Linked DNA regions of Eleftheria terrae. The protein of the gene in region 2 interacts with the protein of the main gene of each other region in a pairwise test. Links are inferred from orthologs where the notes say so. Each region holds a gene or a part of one and is shown on either strand. Other genes may lie near its edges.

The links. The genes of interacting proteins can lie anywhere in the genome.
Region 1: the proteins of N7L95_RS14480 (region 2) and bioB interact in binary tests that used the Escherichia coli proteins (3 or more experiments, as listed by UniProt). The link is inferred for Eleftheria terrae from one-to-one orthologs.

What each region holds. Positions count from the first base shown.
Region 1 is NZ_CP106951.1:773,902-778,230, reverse strand. Bases 555-3,505 are described here. They hold bioB (biotin synthase BioB), read left to right. Parts: upstream 555-1,507; coding sequence 1,508-2,503; downstream 2,504-3,505. Other genes in these bases: N7L95_RS03610 (SDR family oxidoreductase), read left to right, coding at 2,588-3,448; thiD (bifunctional hydroxymethylpyrimidine kinase/phosphomethylpyrimidine kinase), read left to right, coding at 555-1,477. In the rest of the region: more of thiD, read left to right, coding at 1-554; ergothioneine biosynthesis protein EgtB, read right to left, coding at 3,524-4,329. UniProt on the Escherichia coli protein: Catalyzes the conversion of dethiobiotin (DTB) to biotin by the insertion of a sulfur atom into dethiobiotin via a radical-based mechanism.
Region 2 is NZ_CP106951.1:3,274,393-3,278,244, reverse strand. Bases 1-2,953 are described here. They hold N7L95_RS14480 (class II glutamine amidotransferase), read left to right. Parts: upstream 1-1,066; coding sequence 1,067-1,840; downstream 1,841-2,953. Other genes in these bases: N7L95_RS14475 (HD-GYP domain-containing protein), read left to right, coding at 1,960-2,953; N7L95_RS14485 (iron-containing alcohol dehydrogenase), read left to right, coding at 1-955. Also shown: more of N7L95_RS14475, read left to right, coding at 2,954-3,315; N7L95_RS14470 (sensor histidine kinase), read right to left, coding at 3,377-3,852.

The DNA of each region.
Region 1 (4,329 bases), 2.5 Mb from region 2 along the record:
GGTGCACGGCTGCACTGCCGTGGCGGCACTCACGGCACAGAACTCCACCGCGGTACAGCGCATCGAGGCCGTGTCGCCGGCCATGCTGGACGCCCAGCTTGCCGCACTGGCGCAAGACCTGGCGCCGCGTGCCATCAAGACCGGCATGCTGGGCGGTGCCGAGCAGGTGCACTGCCTGGTGGGCTGGGTGGACCGCCTGCGCCAACAGCAGCCGCTTGCCCTGGTGGTGGACCCGGTGTGGCGCGCCAGCAGCGGCGCGGCCCTGGGGGTGGGCGCCTGGCGCGAGGCGGTGATCGGCCAACTGCTGCCGCGGGCCACGGTGATCACCCCCAACCGTGCCGAAGCTGCCTGGCTGCTGGGTCGCGAGGCGCCGCTGGCCGATGCAGAGGTGCCGGCGGCGGCAGCGGCGCTGCGCCGGCTGGGGCCCGCCGCGGTGGTGGTGACGGGCGGCGACGCCAGCCGTGAAGTGTCGCTCGACTGGCTGGACAGCGCGCAGGCCCGCGGCTGGCTCAGCCTGCCCCGGGTCAACACGCAGCATCACCATGGCACTGGGTGCGTGTTCGCCGCCTCGATGGCGGCGGCCCTGGCCCATGGCTTTTGCGAGGCCGATGCCAGCGTGCTCGGCAAGATGGCCACCACGGCGGCCTTGCAGCATGGCTACGCCGCCGGGCAGGGCGCCGGGCCGGTGCGGCCCATGCGCGGCTTTGCGCGGCGGGCAGGCGCCTTGCCCGGTCTGCATGCCGAGTGGCCCGGCCCGGCAGCGGCGTTTGCACCCTTGCAGGACCGGCGGCTTGGCCTGTATGCGGTGGTTGACAGTGCCGACTGGGTCGAGCGGGTGCTGCGCGCCGGGGTGCGCACGGTGCAGCTGCGCATCAAGGAGGCGCCGCGCGAGCGGCTGTCGCGCGAAGTGGAACGCGCGGTGCGCGCGGCCCGTTCGGTGCAGGCGCAGCTGTTCATCAACGACCACTGGGCGCTGGCCATCGAGCACGGCGCCTACGGCGTTCACCTGGGCCAGGAAGACCTGGAGGCCTTGAGCCACAGCGGGCTGGAGATGCTGCGCCAGGCCGGGCTGCGGCTCGGGCTGAGCACCCACAGCTACTGGGAGGTGTGTCGGGCACAGGCGCTGTCGCCCAGCTACATCGCCTGCGGGCCCATCCACGCCACCACGACCAAGGACATGCCCTGGCTCCCGCAGGGGCCGGACAACCTGGCTTACTGGTGCCATGTGCTCGCGTCGCCGGTGGTGGCCATTGCCGGCATGGACGAAGCGCGCAGCCACGAAGCGGTGCGCTGCGGCGCAGCCGGTGTGGCGGTGCTGCGTGGCGTCACCCAGGCCACCGACCCGGAGGCCGCGATCGCCGGGCTGCAGCAGGCCATCGCTTCGGCCGCGGCGCAGCCGCCCTGGCCGGTGCCGGCGCTGCCTCGCAGCACCTTGCCGGGGCCGGTGGCGGCCGGGGCGCCGGGCCCGATACACTGACGCGCTGTTTCGAACGCAAAACCGCCATCAATGACCAACGCCATTGCCCAGCCTGTCCAGGTGATCCGCCGTCCTGCAGAGTGCTCTGCCACCGAAGGACGCTGGCCTCTCGAAGCGGTCGAGGCCTTGTTCGCACGGCCGTTCAACGACCTGTTGTTCGAGGCCCAGCGCGTGCACCGGGACCACTTCCAGCCCAACGAGGTGCAGCTCTCCACCCTGTTGTCGATCAAGACCGGCGGCTGCCCCGAGGACTGCGCCTACTGCCCGCAGTCGGTCCACTACGACACTGGCGTGGAGGCCGGCAAGCTGATGGACAGCGCGGAAGTGCTTGCGGCCGTCACCGCCGCCCGAGAGCAGGGCGCCACCCGCTTCTGCATGGGTGCCGCCTGGCGTGCACCGAAGGACCGCGACGTCGAGAAGGTGGCCGAGCTGGTGCGTGTGGTGAAGGAGGCCGGCCTGGAAGCCTGCTGCACCCTGGGCATGCTCAGCGACGGGCAGGCCCAGACGCTGAAGGAGGCCGGCCTGGACTACTACAACCACAACCTTGACACCGCGCCCGAGGCCTACGGCCGCATCATCTCGACGCGCGACTACCAGGACCGGCTGGACACGCTGGAGCGCGTGCGCTCGGCCGGCATGCACGTCTGCAGCGGCGGCATCGTCGGCATGGGCGAGTCCCGCCGCGAGCGCGCCGGCCTGATTGCGCAACTGGCCAACATGGACCCCTACCCGGAGTCGGTGCCCATCAACCACCTGGTGCAGGTGGAAGGCACGCCCCTGCACGGCCTGGAGCCGCTGGACCCGCTGGAATTCGTCCGCACCATTGCCGTCGCGCGGATCACGATGCCGACGGCACGGGTGCGCCTGTCGGCCGGCCGCCAGCAGATGAGCGACGCCGTGCAAGCCCTGTGCTTCATGGCCGGCGCCAACTCCATCTTCTATGGCGAGAAGCTGCTGACCACCGGCAACCCGGACTGGGAACGCGACCAGGCCTTGTTTGCCAAGCTGGGGCTGCAGGCCGGCTGAGCGGCGCCGCGGGTGCACCTGCCGCCACGCGGGGCACGACGTTTGCCGGAACCGGAAGGACCGCATCACCTTCTGGAGTACCGCATGCCGCAAGACAAGAGGACCCTGCCGCCGCAGCACCAGGACATCCAGCCGGGCCGCGAAGGGGCGATGCATCCCGCGCCCGATTCAGATGCCGAGCAGTACACCGGCAACGGCAAGCTGCGCGACAAGGTCGCCATCGTCACCGGTGGCGACAGCGGCATCGGCCGATCGGTGGCCATCTCCTTCGCCAAGGAGGGGGCCCACGTCGTCATCGTCTACCTGAACGAACACCAGGATGCCGCGCACACCATCCAGAAGGTGGAGGCGCAAGGCGTGCGTTGCCTGGCGCTGGCCGGCGACCTGGGTGACGAGGCCTTTGCCACGCAGGTGGTGCGCTCCACGCTGGAGACCTTTGGCCGGGTCGACGTACTGGTGAACAATGCGGCCGAGCAACATCCCAAGGACAAGATCGAGGACATCACCAGCACCCAGCTGGAGCAGACCTTCCGCACCAACTTCTTCTCGATGTTCAACCTGACGCGGCTGGTGGTGCCGCATCTGCCGGAGGGCGGCTGCATCGTCAACAGCACGTCCGTCACCGCCTACCGGGGCTCGGCGCACCTGGTGGACTACGCCTCGTCCAAGGGGGCGATCGTGGCCTTCACGCGCTCGCTGGCCCAGCAGCTGGCCAAGCGCAAGATCCGCGTCAACGCGGTGGCGCCCGGGCCGGTGTGGACGCCGCTGATCCCGTCCACCTTCGACGAAGAGGAGGTGGAGAGTTTCGGTGCCAAGGTGCCGATGGGCCGCCCGGCGCAGCCGGACGAGATCTCGCCCAGCTATGTGTTCCTCGCCACCCGCGATGCCAGCTACATGACCGGCCAGGTGCTGCATCCCAACGGTGGCGAGGTGATCAACGGCTGAGTCGGCCCGTGCAGGCAGGGGGGCGGTGTCGCCCCCACCCTGCGCGGTGGGCGCGGCGAGCGCGTCGCCCCGGCCTTACTTGGCCAGGCGGATTCCGCTGAACTGCCAGCGGGCGTGCGGCGGGAAGAAGTTGCGATAGCTGGGTCGCAGGTGCGAGCCCGGCGTGGCGCAGGAGCCGCCGCGCAACACCATCTGGTTGATCATGAACTTGCCGTTGTACTCGCCCACCGCGCCCGGGGCGGTGCGAAAACCGGGATAGGGCAGGTAAGCGCTCTGCGTCCACTCCCAGGTGTCGCCGAACACCTGCGCCAGCGGCTCGGGACCGGCCGGCCTCGGATGGAAGCTGCCGTCCTCCAGCAGGCTCCCGTGGCCCGGCCGGGGGCCGGCACCACTGGCGGCGAACTCCCATTCCGCCTCGGTAGGCAGCCGGGCGCCGGCCCAGCGGGCGTAGGCATCGGCCTCGTAGTAGCTCACGTGGCAGACCGGCTCCGCGTGCGACACCGGGCGCAATCCGTGCAGCGTGTAGTGCTGCCAGCCGCCATCGTCGTCGCTGCGCTGCCAGTACAGCGGGGCCTGCCAGCCTTCGCGCTGGCGGCAGTCCCAGCCGTCCGAGAGCCACAGCTCGGGCCGCTGGTAGCCGCCGTCCTCGATGAAGGCCAGGAAGTCGCCATTGCTCACCAGCCGAGATGCCAGCTCGAAGGGGGCCAGCCAGATGCGGTGCCGCGGCAATTCGTTGTCGAACGCGAAGCTGCGCGCGCCATGGCCGAGCTCCGCCTCGCCGGCCTCGAAGCCGAGGAAGCGCAGCGCCGCAGCGGCTGCCGGTGCGCCCGTGCCGCCGGGGCGGTAAGCCGGCAGCATGGGGTTGCGCGAGAAGTGGTGCT
Region 2 (3,852 bases):
AGCCAACCCGACCGAAGACGCCGTGATGGACGCACTGCGGCTCTACCAGGCGGAGGACTGCGACGGTGTGGTCTGCCTCGGCGGCGGCTCGCCGATGGACCTCGGCAAGGCGGTCGCGCTGCTGGCCCGCCTGCCGCCGCCGCTCACCCAGTACGCGATGACCGAGCCGCAGGGGCGGGCGCGCATCCGCGAGGTGGCGCCCATCGTCGCCATTCCCACCACCGCCGGCACCGGCTCGGAGGTGAGCGTGGCCACTGTCATCATCTGCCGCGATGGCCGCAAGCACAGCTTCGTCAGCGAGCTGCTGGTGCCGCGGGTGGCGATCTGCGACCCCGACCTCACGCTGGGCCTGCCGCCCGGCCTGACCGCCGCCACCGGCATGGACGCGGTCACCCACTGCATCGAGGCGGTGCTGTCGCCGGTGGTCAACCCGCCGGCCGAGGCGGTCGGCCTCGACGGCCTGGAGCGGGCCATCGGCCAGGGCCACCTGCTGCGTGCGGTGGCCGACGGCCAGGACCGCGAAGCCCGCTGGCACATGATGATGGCCTCCACCGAAGGTGCGATGGCCTTCGTCAAGGGCCTCGGCGCGGTGCATGCGATGAGCCATGCGGTGGCCCGGCTGGACGGGCTCAGCCCGCACCACGGCACGCTGAACGCGGTGATCCTGCCGGCGGTGCTGCGCTTCAACGAAGGCCATGTGGGCGCCAAGTACGACCGCCTGCGCCGAGCCATGGGCCTGGCGCCGGGGGCCGACCTGGCCGCCTTCTTCGAGGCGCTGAACCGCCAGCTGGGGCTGCCCGGCTCGCTCACCGCCATGGGCGTGGGCCCGCAGCACCTGGACGAACTGGTGGCGCACAGCGTGATCGACGGCAACACCTCCACCGCGCCGCGCCGGCCTTCGGCGGACGACTACCGTGGGCTGTTTGCCGCCCTGCTGGACGGAGCCAGCGCATGAAGGGCTGAGAAGCGCGACGGTGGAAAAGCCGGGGCCTGCCGGCGGGTGGTGCGGGCGGGTGCTGCGCTTCGTCTAGGATGGGCTGACCTGTGACTTCCCCGACGGTGCCCCATGTGCCAGCTCCTCGGCATGAACTGCAATACACCGACCGACATCGTGTTCAGCTTCACGGGTTTTGCCACGCGCTCACAGGAGCATGCCGACGGCTTCGGCATTGCCTTCTTCGAAGGCACCGGCGTGCGGCTGTTCGTGGACCACCAGCGGGCCCTGGCTTCGCCGGTGGCCGAGCTGGTGCGCGGCTATCCGATCAAGAGCACCAACGTCATCGCCCACATCCGCAAGGCCACGCAGGGCCGGGTGGCGCTGGAGAACTGCCATCCCTTCGTGCGCGAGCTGTGGGGCCGCTACTGGGTGTTCGCCCACAACGGCGACCTCAAGGGCTTTGCGCCGCGGCTGCATGCCGCTTTCCGCCCGGTGGGCGATACCGACAGCGAACAGGCCTTCTGCTGGCTCCTGCAGGAGCTGGCCAAGAACCATGCGATGGTGCCGACGCCCGAGCAACTGACCGAGACGCTGCAGGAGCTGGTGCCGCAGATCGCCGCCCACGGCACCTTCAACTTCATGCTCAGCAACGGCCATGCGCTGTGGGCCCATTGCTCGACACGGCTGCACTACCTGGTGCGCCAGCACCCCTTTCCGGTGGCCCGCCTGCAGGACGAGGACGTCACGGTCAATTTCGCCGAGGTGACGACACCGCGGGACCGGGTCGCCGTGATCGTCACCGAGCCCCTGACCGACAACGAAGCCTGGGTCGCGTTCGAGCCGGGTGAGCTGAAGGCCTTCGTCGACGGGGCGCCGTTGGCCACCGCAAGCCACCCGGCCTAGCGCAGGCTGCCCCCTGCAGCACCGGCCCGCCCCGGCACCGCGCACGGCACGGCGGCATGCGCCTTGCCGGGGCAACGCTGTGGCCGTGCCCGGGCCGCAGGCCGTGGCGCGGCCGGGCCTTGCCTCACCGCACGTCAGCGCCCGTCGGCCGCGGGCTGCGCGGGTGCGCACCAGCCAGCGAGGGGTACACCCTGCCAACGTCCGCCGCGGTCAACGAGCACTACCTTGACCATGTGGTGGCCTTGTCGGAATCGAGCGATATCGAGGCCAGCGAGGACATCGTCTCCAGCAACGGCACCAAGCTGCTCGGCAAGGGCGCCCGCATCGACGCCCGGGTGCGTGAGCGCCAGCTGGCGCACAAGCTGAAGCAGCCGCTGGAAAGCCAGCTGCGTGTGGTCGGCGGCGTTGCCACCCGCGACATCGACGGCATCGCCGGGCGGCTGCTCGAGCGCCATCCGCTGCTGTTGCGTTTCTGCGGCAGTGCGGCGGCGCGGCAGCTGGGCGTGGCCATGCGCCACCTGCGCCTGTCGCCCCAGGTGGAGTCGCTGCTGACCGTCTACGCTGCGCAGTCGCCCGCGAAGCTCGACCATGCGGTGGGGGTGGCCCTGCTCGGCGCGACCTTGTGGATGGACCTGCCGGCGGCCGGCATCGGGCTCGACGCCCTGCTGATCGCGGGCCTGAGGCACGACGTCGGCGAGCTCTACCTCGACCCGGCGCTGCTGAGCCCGCGGGCCGGGCTGTCGGCGGAGCAATGGAAGCACATCGCCACCCATCCCATCGTCGGCGCCCATGTGCTCAGGGAACTGCCGGGCGCCGGGCCGAAGGTGGCACAGGCGGTGCTGTACCACCATCAAAAACTGGACGGCTTCGGCTATCCGCAAGGCGTGCAGGGCGAGGCGTTTCCGCTGGCCGGGCAGCTGGTGGCGGCCTCCGAGATGCTGATGGGCCTGGTGGGCGGCGACGGCGCCCATGCCGACCGCGCCGCGGTGGCGGTGAAGCTGGTGCCCGGCGAGTTCGCGCCGGCCCTGCGCGACCGCGTCACGGCGGCCGCCCGCGAGTCGCGCGCCGAGGGGGCCGGCGCGCCGGCACCGAGGGCCGACCTGGCCCAGCTGATCCTGCGCCTGCAGACGGTTGCCGGGGCGCTGGAGGACTTCCGCCGGGCGCGCGAGCGGCTGTTGCCCGAGCTGCCGCACTCCGGCCCCGGCATGCGGAAGCTGGCCGAAGCGCGCCATGGAGCGCAGCCAGCGCATCAGCGCGGCCTTCACCAGCGCCGGGCTCGACGCCACGCCGGCCGAGCACCTGCCCGAGCTGCTGGAGGCGATGGACGAGGCCGCCCAGGACGAGATCACGGCGGTGCTGGGCGAGATCGAATGGCGGCTGCGCGAGACCCAGCGCGCGGTCGTCGCCCGGGCCGAGCAGTTCTCGGCCACCGACGGGCAGGCGGTGCGCACCTTCGTCGACATCGCAGGCAGTGACCTGTCGGCCGCCCCGCCATGAGGCGGCCGCGTGATGCCGCGGTGGCGCAGCCCGCCGGGCTCAGTCGCGCAGCACCGGCAGCCGCAGCGTCACGCGGGTGCAGCCGGGCTGCGAGCTGAAGTCGACGTCGCCCCCCAGCCCCTGGGCCCGCTTGCGCAGGTTGCGCAGGCCGCGACCGCCTTCGCGGCCGGTGATCATGGTGGCCACGTCGAAGCCGTTGCCGTCATCGGTCACCACCACCTCGACATGCTCGCCAGCCTTGCACAGCGCAATGCGCACGGTGCGGGCCCGGGCATGCTTGAGGATGTTGGTCAGGGCCTCCTGCACGATGCGCAGCACCTGCAGTGCGGCGGTCGGGTCCAGCCAGGGCAGCGGCGGCAGGTCGTCGACCTGCCATTCCAGCTGCAGCCCGGCTGCCTCCAGCCGCTTGCCGAGGCGGTAGCGCAGGGTGGCCAGCAGCGTCACCAGGTCGTGGCCGATGGGCTCCAGCGAATCGATCACCAGCCGCAGGTCGTCGACGCATTCGCGCAGCACCT